Regions from separate parts of the Nocardia sp. NPDC020380 genome, predicted to be linked through region 1. Evidence: riboswitches for the same ligand, from Rfam matches in the RefSeq annotation. Region 1 holds a riboswitch; each other region holds the start of a gene.
What was found. Region 1 has a riboswitch for magnesium ahead of ACH438_RS33060 (stealth conserved region 3 domain-containing protein). Riboswitches for the same ligand answer to the same signal wherever they lie in the genome.
Positions count from the first base shown of each region.

Region 2: linked by a shared signal. The riboswitch ahead of ACH438_RS39090 (MgtC/SapB family protein) and the one ahead of ACH438_RS33060 (stealth conserved region 3 domain-containing protein) in region 1 are both predicted to bind magnesium.
Region 3: linked by a shared signal. The riboswitch ahead of ACH438_RS44340 (NRAMP family divalent metal transporter) and the one ahead of ACH438_RS33060 (stealth conserved region 3 domain-containing protein) in region 1 are both predicted to bind magnesium.
Region 4: linked by a shared signal. The riboswitch ahead of ACH438_RS23705 (hypothetical protein) and the one ahead of ACH438_RS33060 (stealth conserved region 3 domain-containing protein) in region 1 are both predicted to bind magnesium.

Region 1 covers NZ_JBIRVQ010000013.1:185,609-190,201, forward strand. The annotation lists gene ACH438_RS33050 (hypothetical protein) at 1-398, opposite strand, end outside; gene ACH438_RS33055 (vWA domain-containing protein) at 395-1,231, opposite strand; gene ACH438_RS33060 (stealth conserved region 3 domain-containing protein) at 1,382-2,770, opposite strand; M-box (ykoK) riboswitch at 2,841-3,020, opposite strand; gene ACH438_RS33065 (fatty acid desaturase family protein) at 3,246-4,340, opposite strand; gene ACH438_RS33070 (NYN domain-containing protein) at 4,459-4,593, opposite strand, start outside.
Region 2 covers NZ_JBIRVQ010000018.1:98,757-103,349, forward strand. The annotation lists gene ACH438_RS39070 (hypothetical protein) at 1-115, shown strand, start outside; gene ACH438_RS39075 (TetR/AcrR family transcriptional regulator) at 259-882, shown strand; gene ACH438_RS39080 (VOC family protein) at 902-1,369, opposite strand; gene ACH438_RS39085 (TetR/AcrR family transcriptional regulator) at 1,457-2,092, shown strand; M-box (ykoK) riboswitch at 2,150-2,324, shown strand; gene ACH438_RS39090 (MgtC/SapB family protein) at 2,520-3,227, shown strand; gene ACH438_RS39095 (ABC transporter permease) at 3,224-4,593, shown strand, end outside.
Region 3 covers NZ_JBIRVQ010000027.1:61,683-66,275, reverse strand. The annotation lists gene ACH438_RS44350 (aminoglycoside phosphotransferase family protein) at 1-265, opposite strand, end outside; gene ACH438_RS44345 (hypothetical protein) at 301-1,020, opposite strand; M-box (ykoK) riboswitch at 1,354-1,533, shown strand; gene ACH438_RS44340 (NRAMP family divalent metal transporter) at 1,880-3,634, shown strand; gene ACH438_RS44335 (hypothetical protein) at 3,713-4,593, opposite strand, start outside.
Region 4 covers NZ_JBIRVQ010000008.1:268,369-272,961, reverse strand. The annotation lists gene ACH438_RS23730 (AraC family transcriptional regulator ligand-binding domain-containing protein) at 1-135, shown strand, start outside; gene ACH438_RS23725 (AraC family transcriptional regulator ligand-binding domain-containing protein) at 146-1,138, shown strand; gene ACH438_RS23720 (hypothetical protein) at 1,419-1,610, shown strand; gene ACH438_RS23715 (DUF3558 domain-containing protein) at 1,650-2,171, opposite strand; gene ACH438_RS23710 (DUF3558 domain-containing protein) at 2,171-2,698, opposite strand; M-box (ykoK) riboswitch at 2,780-2,950, shown strand; gene ACH438_RS23705 (hypothetical protein) at 3,133-3,882, shown strand; gene ACH438_RS23700 (ABC transporter permease) at 3,882-4,593, shown strand, end outside.

The sequences.
Region 1 (4,593 bases):
ACGGTGAGCATGGTGGCGAAGGTGCTGCTCGCCAGCTTCGCCTGCTCGTACCACCGCAGCGGGCGGCCCGCCGCGGCCCGGCCGTCCGCGTATTCGGCCAGCCAGGGATCCCAGCGGCCCACCACGTCGGCGGCGAACTCCTCATACGCGGTGCCGGGCGCGAAGAAGCCCGGATCCGGCAGGGCCTTCGCCACCGAGACCGAGGCGAGCAGCCGGGCCCAATCCTTCGCCAGCACACTCTCGGTCGCGCCGTCGCACACGCTGGCCGCGAGCGGACCCTCGATCAATTCGTCGAAGGGGAGGTCCGGCAGCACGCAGACCGCGTCCTCGCATTCGGCCGCGGTGCAGCCGTGCTTGGGCGCGATCAGGTGGGTGACGTACAGGCCGGGAGTGGTCACCGCAGATCGGTCGCACGTGTCCCGATGTCCAGGAATTGGACCACCGATGTGATGTCCGCGTTGTAGACGAAACCGCGCGTGGTGTCACCGACCAGTTGTCCCTGGGCGGCGGCATAGGCGCGCATATGACTGGGCAGCACGCTCGACATGCCGAAGAGCGTGCGGGAGTAGGCATCCGGCAGGCCGTTGTCCGACGCCGGGAAGGTGACCGGGGACCCGCCGGTGGCCGAGACGTGCAGATTGAACAGCAGGACCGCGCCGTCGGCGGTGGCCTGCGAGGTCAGCTCGGTAGCGGCCTCGGTGGGCACGCCATCGGTCGACTCGCCGTCGGTGAGATTGATGACGATGGGCGGGAAGCCCGCCGGATACCGCTCGATCCAGCCCTTCACGAGGTTCTCCGCATACCGCAGCGCACGATTCATCGGCGTGCCGCCGTCGGCGTACGGATCCATCCACAGCGGGAAGGTCACCGTCGTCTCGACGAGCCCGCCCGCACCGTCGGGCACCTTCTTCACCCGTTCGTCCACGCGCGCCGGATTATCGGCAACCTCGCTGAGCGGCACCAGATCCCGCCCGGCCAGCGTGCCGGAGAAGGCCGAGCCGACGGTCGCGCCGTAGCCGATCACCGCGACATGGAAGTAGTCCCGGACGCCTTCCTCCTTGGCGCACTTGACGGCTAGTTCGGTCAGCAGCCGATTGATCGCATCGGCAACGACATCCGCCTTCCGCTGCGGTATGCCGCCGCCGATCTGATCGTTCATCGACGTCGATCGGTCGACCAGGAAGATGAAGCAGGTCGGATTCGTCCGGCTGATCTCCGCCGTGTACGGCATGAGCGCTCCCCAATGGTTTGCGAAACACGTGCTTGGCAACACACGAGACTCACCCCATGATGCCGCGCCACCGGCAGCGCGGCACCCATACGATCCAACCTCCCAGCCACCGGACCCCAACCTCCCAGCGGAGTCCCAATTTCGGTGGTGTCAGACCGCGACCGGTTCGGCGCGATCGTCACCCGGCGACCGCAGTTCGACCCGCTCCCAGGGGCCGGGTTCCGGGAAGTAGTGCTGCAGGAAGTTGCGCACGCGGGCGGTGCGATGCGTTTCCTCGATCTCGGGGAAACTGCCGTCGTTCAGGCAGAAGAAATCGGCGTCGCGCCGAATCCCCAGTCCGACAAGCTGATCCAGCCCTTCCCGCGTGGTGGTGTCGACATAGCGGGCGCGGGCGGTCTCGTGCTGCACCGCGCGGCCGGAGAGCAGCGCGTAGTAGTGGTAGAGCGAATTGGTGACCGAGATATCGGTGCTGGAACGGAAACGGCTGGCCTGAGTGCGGGCGAAATCGTCGGCGAAGACGCCCTCCAGCTCGAACAGCACGCTGCGCCGCAGCGGGGCCGGGGTGTGCTCGAGATGGCGGGTGATCAACTGGCCGAAACGATTCCGCAGCAATTGCCGGTTGTTGCGGGCCGCGTTCTCGTATCCGCTGCGCCGCACGGCCCGGGTGCCGGTGCCGATGCGCACCGGGGATTCGATGAACTTGCTGATCCCGCCCGAGGTGAAGAACATGGTCGGCCGCATGGGACGGCCGAAGAACATATCGTCGTTGGCGTAGATGAAATGCTCGCTCAGCCCCGGAATGTGGTGCAGCTGCGATTCCACGGCATGCGAATTGAAGGTGGGCAGGCGCGACCGATCCGAAAAGTGCTCGGCCGCACGCACGATCGTCACCTGCGGGTGCTCGTCCAGCCAGGCCGGCGGCGTGCAATCGGTGGCGATGAAGATGCGCCGCACCCACGGCGCGTTCGCGTAGACCGAGCGCAGCGCGTAGCGCAGTTCGTCGATCTGGCGGACCCGTGCCGGCGCGGCGTCGCCCTCGCCGAGCAGCACCTCGGAAATCGCCTCGGACCGCAGCGCATTCCGCGCCGGATCGGCGGCGTCCACCCAGGAGAACACCACGTCGATATCGAAATCCACATCGCCGGCGTGCACGTCGAACATGCCGCGCAGCGTGTCCCAGTCGTAGCCGAAGCGGCGGATCCGGGTCCGCTGCAGATCCTCGGCCGGAATGCGTTCGCGGGTAAGGGCATTGGGCCGCGGGCCGAGCAGGCCGTCGGCGCGGTGGTGCCAGAATTCGATATCCACCGTGCCGGGCCCGGCGGCGGCGCTGACCAGCGCGTCCACCCGCGGCCGATAGCGCTGGTCGATGGCCAGCGCCGGTTCGTCGCGCTCGGACCGGATCAGCAGGAACGGAATCTCCTCCGCCGTCAGGACCGCGCGCAGTGCCAGCAGATTACCCAGCGCCGAACGCTCGATATCCGTCACGCCCGCAGGGACACCGGCCACAGCTGCCGGGACGCAGCTCAATACATTCCTCATCGTCACACCTACCTAGAACACGCCGGAATCAGTGACGCACGAAAGAGTTCTGAACGCGAAAGACCTTCGCGTACTACCCCACACGTTGAGTTTCGACACTGAGCGACGTATCCCTGCGGTGCGCAGAATCCGGAAGCCACTTGGGATCAACCCTTAAGCCGGGAAGATCTGTCCTGATCTTGGGCGTCTCTCGACGTCGTCAGATCAGTGGCCTATGTTCGTTCAGGAGCCTCACCTAACGAGGTTCAGTCGCCATCCTAGCCGTCGCTCTTGGGCACGACAACCGGCCCCGGCCCACCTGAACAGCGCCACTGGCCGTCGGCGTACTGCGGAAACTGCCACGGCGTGTGGCATTTCAGGTCCGGGGGCGGTGTTTGCGGCGCGGGATCGGCGGTCGCCGATCCCATCACACCCACCGCACACAGCACACCGACGGCTACCGCGGTCCATCGATGAGACATACGTCTCCATTCCCTCAGGCGGGCTGCCGCAGCGGGCTGCCGGCTTCGTGCAGGTGGCGCAACGCCTGTGCGTAGGACTCCAGCAGACCGGTCTCGCAGTAGGGGATTTCGTGCTCGGCGCAGAAGGCGATCACCATGGGCCGCGCCAGCTGCAGATTCGGGCGGGGCATGGAGGGGAACAGATGATGCTCGATCTGATAGTTCAGACCACCCAGCGCCACATCGGTGAACCAGCCGCCGCGCACATTGCGCGAGGTGAGCACCTGCCGACGGAGGAAATCGACGGCGCCGGGCTCGTCGAATACTTCCATCCCCTTGTGATTGGGCGCGAAGGTGCAACCCATGTAGAGGCCGAACAGGCCCTGCTGCACCGCGATGAAGACCAGCGCCTTACCCGGTGACAGCACCAGGAATACGACCGACAGATACGCGATCGCGTGCAGGGCGAGCAGCGCGCCCTCCCAGCCCCAGTTCGGAATCGACCGCCGCCACACCGCGCGCACGCTCGACCAGTGCAGGCTGCCGCCCTCGAGCAGCAGCATCGGGAAGAACAGCCACGCCTGATAGCGGAAGATGAAGGCCCGGAAGCCGCGACCGGTCGCGGCGCGCCCGCTCGAATGCGCCAGGATGCCCATCACATCGGGATCCGCGCCCTCGGTATTCGGATTGGCGTGGTGCCGATTGTGATTGCTGGTCCACCAGCCGATACTCAGACCGATGCCGAGATTTCCGAACAGCAGCCCGGCCAGATAATTGATCCGGCGGGTGCCGAAGATCTGCTGATGCCCGGCATCGTGACCGAGGAAGGCGAACTGCGCGAACACCAGCGCGAGAAATACCGCGGTGCCCAGCTGCCACCACGAATCGCCGATGAGCGCGAACGCAACCCACCCGCCCAGGAAGGCGGCCACCGTGATCCCGGCGCGCACGCCATAGGACCGCAGGCGCCGATTCAGCAATCCGGCATCCCGGATCTGGCGCATGAGCACCGCGTATTCGCTGCCACGCCGGACACCCGCGGCGGGCGCGGGCCGCGGTTCGGTGTCGATCAGCAACGCGGAAAGGGGAATTGCGCTGTCGGGGTCACCGACTGCGGAAGGTACGGGCACTCCACCTACGCTAACCGTAGGAGGCGAACAACAGGCCCCTGTCGCCGAAACAATTAGCGGCGTGGCACGCATCGGGCGCGTTCCGCCCGCAAAACCGCAGCATGCGGGCCGGGCGAGCCTAGGGCGTGAGCTGTTCGAGCAGCCAGCGCGGACCGACCGTGACGGCGCCGAACGGCTCGACGCGCTCGCGTAATCCGCGATCGGCCGTCACCACGGTGATCATTCGATCGCTCTGTTCGGCCACGGCGGCGGC
Region 2 (4,593 bases), on a different contig from region 1:
CGCGACGGGCACGCATGTGATCACGGCCTGGGCGCGCCGCGGCGGACCGCAGTTCGCCTGGGAGCAGGTCGGATCCGGTATGGATCTCGGCAGCGCGTGCGTGGTCACCAGCTGAGCACGGACACAGGCCCGATTCCTGGACCGGTCCTCGACCTGGAGTTGTGCTGACACGGCTCCCATTGTGAAACACCGAAATCCGTGCCGTGATCGAATCGGGGTGTGCGTGGGCGGCCGGGGCCGGGCATTAGTCTTCAGGAGGTGCACACCGAGCAGCCCTCCCCCGACGCCGAACCCCGAATCTGGGGCGGTACGACCCTCACCGAACGCCGTGAGGTGCGGCGTGCGGCGCTGCTGGAGGCCGCGCTGGATCTGATCGGGGAGTCCGGGGCGGGGGCGGTGACCATGCGGGCGGTGTGCCGGCGGGCGGGGCTGACGGATCGCTATTTCTATGAATCCTTCACCAGCCGTGACGAATTGCTGGATGTGCTGTATCGGCTGGTCGCCGATGAGTTCCTGGAGCCGATGACGGCGTTCGCGGTGGTCGATGATCCGAGCCGGGATCGGGCGCTGTCGGAGGTATTGCTGGACAAGGTGCTGGCCGATCCGCGCAAGTCGCGGTTGTTCCTGGTGGAGCCGTATTCGTCGACGGGGTTGGGGCAGACCACGATTGCGGTCATGCCGGCGTTCACCCGGCTCATCCAGGATCATCTGTTCGCCCATATCGAGGATCCGGTGCGGCGGCGGCTGGCGGCGGTGACCATGGCCAGCGGTAATGCGGGCATGTTCTCCGCGTGGCTGAACGGCACGCTGCGCGCCAGCCGCGAGCAGCTGGTCGATCATCTGGTGGCGACCATCGCCGCCTATCGCACGATGTATCGCTGAGCTCGCGCGGGCGCGGGGTTCAGTCGCCGCCGGTGATCGGCGGGAAGTTCAGGTAGTGCGCGAGAGCCGGTCCGCCGCGGCCCATTTCGACCAGTTCCAGGCGCAGGCCGTCGCCGGTGCGGTGGTAGTAGACGCCGGGTTCGGTATCGCCATTGAGGACCACGGCACTGGCCTCGCACGGGAAGCCCGCGGCGGTCATGCGCTCGGATTCGGCGTGGGCGTCGGCGGCCCAGTAGCCGATGTGGTGCAGGCCCGGGGTCGACCAGATCGTGCCCGGGGTGAGCTCGAGCAGCTCGATATAGGGCGGTCCCTGCACGGAAATGGTGAGCAGGGGCGCGAGTTCCGGAAGTGGTCCGGGTTCGTGCTGGTGTCCGCTGGGCACGATGGGCAGCCACTGCAGCCCGAGCAGCTCGGTGAGTTCGTCCATGGCCTCGCGCAGATCGGTGACCACCACGCCCAGGTGGTAGCCGGCGGTGATGACGGGCATTTCCGGTCTCCTCCGTTCGATGGATCGGGACGGCCTCACCGTAACAATCAGTCCGACCGGTCGGATATATTGTGTTAGATTCTTCACGTGCCCACCACCGACGGACGCCGCCTGCGCGGCCATCGCACCCGCGAATCGGTGCTCGAGGCCGCGGTCGCGACCGCCTCGACCGCCGGTTTGGACGGGCTGAGCCTCGCGCAGCTGGCCACCGGTCTCGGCATCAGCAAATCGGCGCTGTTCACTCACTGGCCCGACAAGCAGACGCTGCAACTGGCGGTCATCGACCAGGCCGCCGCGCAATGGGCGGATCGGATCGTGCGCCCGGCCCTCGACGGCCGCCACGGCCTGGCGGCGCTGTGGGCCGTGCAGGAAAACCGCCTGGCCTTCTACGCCGCGCCGGTGCTGCCCGGCCGCTGCTTCTTCGTCACCGCCTACACCGAATTCGACGATCGCCCCGGCCCGGTGCAGGATCGGCTGCGCGCACAGCTCGTGCAGTGGGAAGCCTTCCAGGCCAACCTGATTCGCGAATCGATCACCGCCGGAGAGCTGCGGCCCGAGACGCCCGTGCAGTTGCTGGCCTTCGAGCTCGACGCCCTCGGTCAGGCGGTGGTCACCCGCGCGCGGCTGCTCGAAGCGGACACCGTCTTCGCCGAGGCGCGTGCCGCGCTGCTGGCGCGATTGCGGCACTGGGCAACTCGCCCCGATACCCTCCCGGCGGCCTAGGACCGCGCTCACATCGAGTTGCCGAATCGGTTGGCGCGGTGTTAACTCGCTGGCGCAAGGTGCCGTCGTTAGCTGAGGCTCCTTCACGGAAACAGGCCGGCGACCCCGAACGTCGAGAGACGCCCAAGGTCAGGACAGGCCGCCCCGAACTAAGGGGTGGCCCCGACCGGCTCCCGCAGTTGACGCGGGTTCACGCCGTGGAGTGCTGAAGGTCTTACGAAGGGTGGTATCCGTGCCCGGCGCGTCCGCCGGGCCCCTCCCTGGCGCGTGCGCGGTGGAACGAGGAGGTGGTCGGCATGCCCGATGGGGACACAGGTCCGTTAGCCAATCGTTCACTCGGTGACACCGACACAATCCGCTTTCCGCTACCTGTCGAGCGGTAGCGTGCGATTTCGAGTGCGCCGACGCTAGCTGGGAGAAGGGCGTCATGTCGACGTTGGAGATGCTGTTACGGCTCGGCGCGGGTGTCGGGCTGGGCGCGGTGATCGGGTTCGAGCGCCAGTACCGGGCCCGCATGGCCGGGTTGCGGACGAACACGCTGGTCGCCGCGGGTTCGACCTTGTTCGTATTGCTGTCCGCGCACGGGTTCCACGGTGGCGACGCCGACCCGACTCGGGTTGCGGCGCAGGTGGTTTCGGGTATCGGTTTCCTCGGCGCGGGTGTGATCATGCGGGAGGGTTTCACGGTGCGCGGGCTGAATACCGCGGCCACACTGTGGTGTTCGGCGGCGGTGGGTTCGCTCGCGGGTGCGGGCATGTACGACACGGCCGCGGCGGGCACGGTGGCGGTGGTCGTGGTGAACACCGCCCTGCGCACGGCGGCGCGCGCGGTGGACCGGCCGCAGGAATCCCATGAGATCGAGGCGCTCTACGCCTTCACCGCCGCGACCGACGATTCGCACGAGGCGCATGTGCGCGCCCTGCTGGTGCAGTCGCTGACCCGCACCGATTTCCGCCTGGTGTCGATCTCCAGTCATGACACCCAGCCCGGCCGGGTGCAGGTGCGCGCCGAGCTCACCGGTGATCGCCGCGATGATCGCCAGATGGAGGCCGCGGTGAGCCGCTTGAGCCTGGAACCGTCGGTGACCAGCGTCGGCTGGCGCACGGTCCCGCAGCCCACGGTGGCCGACGAATGACCGCGGGCCTACGCTCCTATCCCTCGCGCGGGGCGCTGGATCGCCCGCGCTCACGCTGGGCCGATGTGGCCGTGTTCCTGGGCGCGGCCATCCTGATCTGGATCATCGTCAAGGTGTCCGCGGGCATGCACGTGCCCTTCGATCAGGCCACCGCGGCCACCAACATCTCCACCGATCCGGCGAAACTGCCCTACTACGCGGCCCGTTCGCTGTTGCGCATGTTCATCGCGCTCGGGGTGTCGATCGTGTTCACCTTCGTCTACGCCGAGGCGGCCGCCCGGCTGCCGCGTGCGGAGAAGGCGCTGCTGCCGGCCCTGGACATCCTGCAGTCGGTGCCGATCCTAGGTTTCCTGTCGGTGACGGTGACCGGGTTCATCGCCCTGTTCCCGGGGTCCTCGCTGGGCCTGGAGTGCGCGTCGATCTTCGCGATCTTCACCTCGCAGGCCTGGAACATGACCTTCGCGTTCCATCACAGCCTGCTGTCGCAACCGCGCGAATTGGACGAGGCGGCACGCAATCTGCGCCTGTCGCGCTGGCAGCGGTTCTGGCGGGTGGATGTCCCCTCGGGCATGTTCCCGCTGGTGTGGAACGCCATGATGAGTTTCGGCGGCGGCTGGTTCTTCCTGACCGCGGCCGAGGCGATCAGCGTCAACAACCGCAATTACGCGCTGCCGGGCATCGGTTCCTATGTGGCCTCGGCGACCGCGGATTCGGCGACCGGCAAGGTGCTGCTGGCGATCGCGGTCATGATCATCATGGTGATCGGGCTGAATGTGCTGTTCTGGCGCCCGATCACGGTGTGGGCGGAACGATTCCGGGTGGAGGACAGCGAATCCGCCGACGGGCCGCGCAGCCTGGTGCTGGATCTGTTGCGCCGCAGCCACATTCCGGGCCTGCTGGGCCGGGTCTTCGGGCCGCTGATCTTCCCGGTGGATCGCGCCATGCGGATGTTCGGGCTGGCCGAGCATCCCCTGTATGTGCCGCCGGCACGCCGACGCGCCGCGGATGTGGTGTTCACGCTGGTGGTGCTGGCCGCGCTGATCTACGGCGCCTATCACATGCTGCACTACATCGGCACCACGGTCGGTTTCGGCGAGATCGCGCATGCCCTCGGGCTGGGCGGGATCACGCTGATCCGTGTGGTGGTGCTGCTGATCCTGGCCACGGCGGTGTGGGTGCCGATCGGGGTGTGGATCGGGTTGAACCCCAAGGTGACCCGCGTCGCGCAGCCGATCGTGCAGGTGCTGGCCAGCTTCCCCGCGAACTTCCTGTTCCCGCTGGTGGGTGCGGTGCTGATCGCGACGGGCGCGAGCCTGCAGTGGGCGGGCACGCTGCTCATGGCGCTGGGTGCGCAGTGGTACATCCT
Region 3 (4,593 bases), on a different contig from region 1:
CGGGCGCCACGACGAAGTCGAGTCCGGCGGTGCACAGTGCCCGCGCGGTGCCGAGGGCCGCGGTCAATCGTTCGAAGGCCGTCTGCCGGGGCGTGGCCAATTCGTCCACGGTGACGAACCATTCGCGGTCACCGTCACCGGCGCGCCAATGGTGACTGCCGAATCCCAGCGGCACATATTCGAGGATCTCGGCGTGAATGGACCAGTGCCGGAACAGCACGGCGCGCAGGCGGTCGGAGGGTAGATCCCTGGGCGGGGTCAACACTCGGCCAGCCTACGCGCGACTGCGGTGTGCCTTATTTATTTGGCGGGCGCCGGGTTGAACGGGGCGTTGATGGTGGTGAAGTACTGGATCGCGGCCGCGATGGCCACCGGAGCGGTCACCGCGATCGCGCCGGCGATGGCGCCGAGCGGGGCCATGGCCGCCGCGCCGACGAGGCAGCCCACCACGGCGCCCGGCAGGAAGGTGAAGAGGCCGCCGATGATGCCGGTGGCCAGGGTGACGCCGCTGCCGACGGCGAGGCCGCCGAGGGCGCAGCCGACCACGCCGCCACCGATGAGGCCGACCGTCGTGCCGATGACGGCGCCGGTGGAGATGGTGTCCTTCATGCGGTTCCAGGCGGCCTGCTCACGGTCGTACGGGGACTTCCACGGGGCGGTGTCCTGGAAGGGGAGGTCCACCGGGCGGTAGAGCGCGTGCGGCAGGTCGAACAGCGGGGTCAGCGTCGCGGAATTGTCGTGGATCGCCGCGGCGATGGGAAACACGAAATCGTCCACTCGGAAGGATAATTCGGTTCCGGCAATCACCTGGCCATCGGGGGCCTTGATTTCGAAGGCGCCGTTCTCGACCGCGAGTGAGCCGATATCGGTGGAGATTTGGGCGCCGTCGCCGGTGGCGGACGCGGTGTAGTGAATTACATTGTCCGACTGTGCATCAACGTCGGCATGAGCGGCACCGGCGGCGATCACCGATACCGTCGAAGCGAGCGCGGCGAACGCGGCAAGCTTGGTCTCGAGCACGATTTCCCCTCAATCTCAGCCCTGCGGTATCAGGATTTATCGCAGGATTAGCTAGTTCCAAGCAAACCTTAAGTTTGTTCATAGCCATCTGCAATGGACGTTTGTCCTGAAGTGGTGGGACACACAATGGGGAATATCGGTTTCAATGCCCTATATCCGAACCGTAAACCTGAACATACCGATGGTGAACGAAGAGTAAACAAATTCCAAAGTCGGATATAACGGGCAGTATCGGATATCCGCATTTCACGAGGCCCGTTGGGCCCCAGGCGATCCGAAGGAACCGACCGGGCTGATTTGACATATTCGTTGGCGGAGCCCAATATTGCCCAGTCAGCACCTCGCTAGGCGAGGCTCCTGTACGAACACAGGCCACTGATCCGACGACGTCGAGAGACGCCCAGGGTTAGGACAGATCACCCCGGATTAAGGGGTGATCCTAAGTGGCTTCCCCGGGCCGCGAGCCCCCGGATACGTCGTGCAGTGCCGAAGCTCTGACGAGAGGGGTGCGGGGCTTCGCCGTTCGGCGCGGCCGTGTTTCCCTCTTGCCGTCCGTGAGGACTGACGCGACCAGGTACATGGCGTCCGCGTGCGTCCCGACGGCAAGGAGGTGAGGGACGACAAATGAGTTCCGGCGATAGTCCTTATCCCAGTCCGGACTACAGAGTTCTTTCGTTCCCGGCTTGCCGCGAATCGGTAGACGACTGACCCGCAATCACTTTCGGCCTTTCCGGCGATCCATTCGCCGCTGCGAGGTGTCTTCGAGTATGCCCGGGTAATTGACGTGTGCCCGAAATCCGGTGGCAACCGGCACCTTCCGCATGCCGAAGTACCTTTGATCGAAAGCGAGGGAAGGATCATGGCCTTCTTCGCGAACGGCTCCGGCCGCCGCACTGCCACCGTCACCGCACCAGCCGACACCCACCAGCCGACCGGCGCCGTCATGGACAGCGCGCACGTCGGCGACATCGTGGGCGCCCTGGGCACCATCAAGATGCACGACTCCGCCGAAGGGCGTTCGCGCAAGCAGCGACTCCGCATGCTGCTGGCCATCATCGGCCCGGGCCTCATCGTCATGGTCGGCGACAACGACGCCGGTGGCGTCGCCACCTACGCGCAGGCCGGGCAGAACTACGGCATGGCCCTGGTCTGGACCCTCGTACTGCTCATCCCCGTGCTCTACGTGAACCAGGAGATGGTGGTCCGCCTCGGCGCGGTCGCCGGCGTGGGACACGCACGACTCATTTTCGATCGCTTCGGCAAGTTCTGGGGCGCGTTCAGCGTCGGTGACCTGTTCATCGTCAACGCGCTGACCATCGTCACCGAATTCATCGGTGTGTCAATGGCTCTCGGCTACTTCGGGCTGCCGAAGTGGATCGCGGTGCCGCTCGCGGCGCTGCTGCTGTTCGCGGTCGTGGCGGGCGGTTCGTTCCGGCGTTGGGAGCGTTTCCTTTTCGCGCTCATCGCCATCAATATCGTGATGTTCCCCCTCGCGATCATGGTGCACCCGAGCGTCAAGGACACCGCGCACGGCTTCCTCCCGTCCTTCCCGGGCGGCCTGAACTCGACCCTGCTGCTGCTCATCGTCTCCATCGTGGGCACCACCGTGGCGCCGTGGCAGCTGTTCTTCCAGCAGTCCAACATCGTCGACAAGCGCATCACACCGCGCTGGATCAAGTACGAGCGGATCGACCTGTGGGTCGGCATCGTCGTGGTGATGATCGGCGCGATCGCCATCATGGCCGCCGCCACCTTCGGCCTGGCCGGCACCGACGCGATCGGCAACTTCACCGATGCGGGCGCGGTGGCGCAGGCGCTGCACGACCACATGGGCCCGACCGTGGGCGCGCTGTTCGCGATCCTGCTGCTGGACGCCTCGCTCATCGGCGCGAACGCGGTCGGCCTGGCCACCACGTACGCGCTCGGCGACACCCTCGGCAAGCGGCACTCGCTGCACTGGAAGATCAGCGAAGCCCCGGCCTTCTACGCGGGTTACGCGGCGCTGCTGGCCGTCGCGGGCGCGGTGGCGTTCAGCCCCGATCACGTGCTGGGTCTGCTGACCCAGGGTGTGCAGGCCCTGGCCGGTGTCCTGCTGCCCTCGGCCACGGTGTTCCTGGTGCTGCTCTGCAATGACAAGGCGGTGCTCGGGCCGTGGGTGAACACGGTGCGGCAGAACATCGTCGCCGGTGTGATCGTGTGGTCGCTGGTGCTGCTGTCGCTGGCCCTGACCGCCGCCACGTTCTTCCCGAACCTGTCCACGCTGACTCTCGAGGTCGGCTTCGGAGTGGGCGCGCTGATCGGCGTGCTGGGTGGCGCGGCCATGCTGCTGGCCTGGCAGCGCGGCCGGCGCAAAGCCACCGAGCGCACCGCGGCCGAACTGGGCGGCCTGGACCCGGATCAGGTCGAGGAGCTCGACGCGACGCCACTCACCAAGGCCGAGCGCAAGGCGATCCGCGAAACCGACCGCGACACCTGGCGCACCCCCGCGCTGGCCACGCTGGACCGGCCGGCCTTCTCCATGGGCCGCATGGCGGGCATGATCGCACTCCGCGGTTACCTGCTGATCGCCGTGATCCTGGTGGGCGTCAAGATCTTCCAGCAGATCACCGGCTAGCCACCGAACGATCCGAACAACGACTTCGCGCCGGACGCCCTGGGGTGTCCGGCGCGAAGTCGTTTCGGGAGGGCGATTTCAGCAGGTGGCGGGGATGCCGGTCAGGTCGACCTTCGGGTCGGTGATGGGGCAGTTCAGGGGTCTGCCGTCGACGGTTGTGTGGTCGATGTTCAATGCGGCGCTGCCGATCCGGCCATCGCTGCTATTGGTGCGGAGGAGTTCCTCCTGTGCGGCGGTGAGGGTGGTGCGGGCGATGGCGCCGTGCAGGATGGCGGTGTCGCCGACGTTGATGATGTTGATGCCGTGTGCCGCGGCGCCGTTCAGCGTGGTGTCGTGGATGTCGAAGGTCAGTTCGGCGGTGCTGGGCTCGGGGCCGGTCGGGGTGTAGGCGACCAGGCCGATGCCGTCGGCGCTGCAGTCACCGAGGTCGGAGTCGGCGATGGTGAGGTCGGTGTGCGCGGTGCGCCCGAAGTTGGTTGTCACCACGCAGCTTCCGAGATTGGCCGGGACCACGGGGTTGAGGGCCGCGCCCGGGAAGGTCGAGTGGTGCGCGCCGACCCGGTCCAGGGTCAGGGATTGCCGGGCGCCGTCGGTGCTGAGGTTGTAGTTCTCGATGATGTCGCCGGCGACGGTGTCGAAATCGCTGTCGGTGACCCGGACCCGGCTCTCGGGTGCGCCGCTGGTGGTGACGTATTCCAGGCCGTTGGCCGAGAAGTTCCCGTAGCCGTTCCGGAAGGTGTTGTGCGAGAGGCTGACATCCAGGTGCGCCTGCCCGAGCGGGTTGAGGAACACGCCTTCGCTGTCGGCCAGGTTGTTGAGCAGCGAGGTTGCGGGCGAGGCGATCTCGGTCTGGGTATTGCCGTCCAGCTCGGCGGTGAGCCGCGCATTGCCGTCGGCTTGCACGCCGAGCGCGAGCAAGGACAGTTTGGCGAGCCCGAGATTGACGTGATGCACGGTGT
Region 4 (4,593 bases), on a different contig from region 1:
CGACTGCACACCAGTTCGCGTACGCTGCAACGCCGGCTGGCGGCCGCGGGCACCAGCTGGAGCCGGGAGCTCGCGGATGCCCGGCGGCGCACGCAGTCCCAGATTCCCGCACCACTGCACCGGCCCGTTCGGTGATGCACCGGTCGTGAACACTCGATCGGAATCGACCGACAGCATTCTCATGGCGCGCTTCGCGCTGGAGCGCGCGGCCCGGCTGGGCCTGGACCCGGATCGGCTGGCCCGGCTTGCGGGCGTGCCGAATTGGCGGGAGGGCGGTGAGTCCGCCCGGGTATCGCACCGGTACTGCACCCGCGTGTGGGAGCTGATCGAACAGCAGACCGGTAATCCGGATATCGCGCTGCGAGCCGCGGAGGAGAGCACCGTCGGCGAATTCGGGCTGCTGGAGTACCTGTTCCTGTCCGGTGAGACGCTGGGCGGCGCGCTCGACGCGTGCGTACGCCATTCCGGCTGCCTGACAACGAGTTACAGTTTGCGGATTGCCGAGCGGACCGAGCATGAGGTCTGCTATGAGGTAGTCAGCTTCACCGAGGACAGCCGCGGGCGAGAGTTGCTGGTACAGGCCGCATTCGCGCTCATTATCGGCCGGGCGCGGGGCGCCACGCGGTATCCGCTGGCGCCGGTCCGGGTTTCGTTCCGCCAACCGGCCCCGGCGTCGCCGGCCGCCTTCACGGAGCTGTTCGGGGCCGCCGCAATCGATTTCGGGTCGGGCTCGGACAGCATCACCTTGCGGGCAGCGGATCTGGCGCTGCCGATGAAGTCCGCGGATCCGGAGTTGACGGCAATTCTGCTGTCCTACGCGGCAACTCTGCCCGCGACCCCAGAGTCCGAGGTGACGTGGCTGGACCGGTTGGGCGCGGTGCTCGATGCGACGCTGACGGAGGGTTCGGCAACGCTGGAGGTGGTGGCAAGACGGTTGCTGACCTCACCTAGATCGTTGCAACGGCGACTCACCGAGCACGGCACCAGCTGGCGCCGGGAACTCGATCTGGCGCGGCAGCGGAGATTGCGCCGGGCGGAACATCTTCCACGCGCTCAGCAGGCGGAATTCCTCGGTTACGCGGATCCCGCGAGCCTCCGCCGGGCGGTGCACCGATGGCGTGGACGCGACGTTTCCTGAGTGGATCCGACCCCGGATGCACCCCGAAAAGGCACCTACCGTACGGTATTTGGGCAACTCCCCAGCAAGAGTTTGGCGCCCCATCGAGCGAGTTGGCGTTTTCGGAACTCCCCTGCGTCACTCGCCGAAACAAAACTGGACGGAAACGCCAGTGACGCGCCGGCCGCGATGCGCGTCACGGCGTTCAGATGCGTGGCGCGGCCGACGATGTCCGCGGCCACGCATCGCCCCGCACTGCCCGCACGACCTACCCGGCCCGGTACTCGATTGGAGCTCGCACATGCCCCACACAGCAGAAACCGCCACCGCCTTCGTCATCACCGCCGTCGAGGCCAAGGGCACGGCCAGCCGTCACGACTTCGATATTCCGGCGATCGTGACCGCCACGCACAGTCTCACGGAGACCTGGGATTTCCATAAAGTGGACCAGAACATGTTCTGGAACATCGCCGCAACGTTTCTCAAGCACTGAGACGGCCCGGAAAACACTGAAACAGGTTGCAGCAGAAAGTCAGACGCCGTCCACCGCGAGGGTGGCCTCGGCCAGAGTCATTGCCGCGGCACACGGATCCGGTTGCGCGGACCGGTCGCGGTTCTGCACCCACCAGGTGACGGTCCCGGTGTCGGCCACCGTCACCGCGCAGCTGCCCGGATCGCCGGAGGCGTGCCAGTACATCCCCGAGAAGTGCTTCACGACCACACGTTCGATCTGATAACCGGACTGCCCGGCCACCTCGGCCTCGCGGCCCATGGTGTCGTTCTGCAGCCAGGCGTAGGTGACATCGACGGGGGCGCCGGCCGAATTCCGGCCGGTCCAATTGCAGATGGTGGGCCGGCTCTGCTGCTGCAGACCGGTCAGGCCGACGATCTGCGCGATCTTCTGATCCTCGATCGGACCGCACCCGGCCAGCAGATTGGGGTCGACCGACTGCCGCACCGCCGAATCCCCGGAATGCTGCGTGCATCCCGTCAGTGTCGCCATGGTGGCCACGGCGGCCGCGGCCAGCGCCACACCCGTCCAGACTCTGCGCATTACCCCTGCCCCGCCTTCGCCAGGGTCTCCGCGGCCAGCTGCTCGAGCGCCGAACACGGCTGCGGGCGGCCGTTTTCGGAGGTACCCGCCTTGATGGACCAATCGATGAAATCGGTGCCGCCGAAGGGCACGCCCACCTCGCAGGACTGCGCGGAGGTCCAGCTCAGGCCGGAGCGGCCGGCCACCGTCACCGTGGCCGGTGTGCTGTCGGTGATCTGATCGCGGCGCGCGTCGAGTCCGGCGCCACGGAACCAATGGAAGATCACGGTGTAGTCGCCGCTGGCGGCCGACTGCCAGCCGCAGCTGAACGGATTGATCGCCACGCGCTGCAGGCCTGGCACTCCCGTCGCCTGTTCGACGTCGGAGTCGGCGACCCCACCGCAGAGCCCGATGGTGTTCGGGGAGGGCGCGATCGGCCCGGCACTCGTGGTCGTCGGCGCCGCCGCCGGCCGATCCGCATGCCCGCAGCCCGCTACCGCCACCCCGATCAGGGCGATCCCCGCCGCTGCCGATACTGCTCTCACCACGCCGACCAGAGTAGGCGACGTATCGAAGATGCGTCGAAAAGAAGCCTTTTGACTTTTTACGGAGCCTTTACTACGTTGGGCATTGCACCTCGATAGGCGAGGCTCCTGTACGAACACAGGCCACTGATCTGACGACGTCGAGAGACGCCCAAGGTTAGGACAGATTTCCCCGGATTAAGGGGTTATCCAAGGTGGCTTCCGTTCATAGCGATACGTCGTACAGTGCCGAAGCTCTGACGAGAGGGGTGTCTGCCCATCTCATGATCCACGGGCCTTCCTCCCAAGCGTGCTCATCGGAATACACGCATGCGCAATTCCGGAACCACAGCGGAATTTCGCGAGAAAAATTCATCACCGTAGGCGCCACAGTGCCGATCGGTAAATTTGTGCTGCCCTGAATACAATTCGGGCAGCGATCACACGAGGCATAAAAGATGAGAATTCGTATGCTCGCGCTCGCCACCGCCGCGATCACCACCACCGCACTGGCCGGCCATGCCGTCGGCCTGGCCGAGCCGCCGGAACACACCGGACCCGCCGAGGCCGGCACCCCGGCCGCTGCGATCGGCGGGCAGGCGCGGATCGAAGACCGCTCGGTCGTGCTGCACACCGATGCCGGGTCGCTCCAGGTCGACGGGAATCAGCTCCGGATCACCGATTCGAACGGCGTGGCGCTCACGGCGATCCCGCTGACGGTCATCCGGCAGGACACCGTCTTCCCGGTCGACGCGCAGGTGGACGGCACCACCGCGACCCTCACCCCGCGCGCCGACCTGGCCCGGCCCGCCACCGCGGCCGAGCGCACCCGGACGGCGCAACTCGATGCCGAGGCCCGCACCACCGAGCCGATCCTGCTGGCGCAGCACATTTCCGATACCCCCGAGGATCGGATGAACACCGCCATGGCCAATGTGAACAACGAGCTGACCGTCGCGCTCGCGGTGGGCACGCTGCTGGGCGCGATCGTCGGCGGGCCGCTGGGGTGTGTATTCACCGGCGCCCTCGGCACCGCGGCCGCCGGGCCGCTCGGCACGATCGTCGGCTGTCTCGCCGGCGCGGTCGTCGGCGCCGGGATGGGCGTGGTGGTGTTCAACCTGATCATCGGCGTGCCCGCGCTGATCGCGTCGGCCGTCCACTACTACAACGTCATGACCGCCCCGCCCGCACCGGAGGCGAACGACTGATGACTCTCGAACTCGCAATCCCCAACGCCCCCAAGACGGCTCCGGATGTCCCGGTCGTCCGCAACCGGCTGCGCGGGACGGATTATCTGCTGATCGGCGCGGCCGCCGTGCTGATCATCGTGGTGCTCAGGCTCTTCCGCGATATGACGGTGCCCTGGACGCCGGACACCGGGCAGGACACCGTTTCCACCGATCCGTCGAACCTGCCGTACTACGCGGCGCGGACCACGCTGCGCATGTTCCTCGGGCTGCTCGCGTCCATTGTGTTCACGCTGGTCGTGGGGCAGTGGGCGGCACGGTCGCGGCGGGCCGAGAAGGTGCTCGTGCCCATGCTCGACGTGCTGCAGTCGGTGCCGGTGCTGGCGCTGGTGTCGATCACGGTGACCGCGTTCGTGGCCCTGTTCCGCGGCTCCTACCTGGGTGCGGAGGCGGCGTGCATCTTCGCCATCTTCACCGCGCAGGCGTGGAACATGACCTTCGCCTACTACCAGGCGCTGCGCAATATGCCGCGCGAGCTCGACGACGCGGCGCGCATGATGCGGCTGACCCGCTGGCAGCGGCTGTGGCGGCTGGAGGTGCCGACCGCCATGGTGCCGATGATCTGGAACGGGATGATGAGCTTCGGGGGCGCGTGGTTCATGCTCGCCTCGTCCGAGGTGATCACGGTCGCGGGCAATGATCAGGCGCTGCCCGGCATGGGCAGTTTCATCG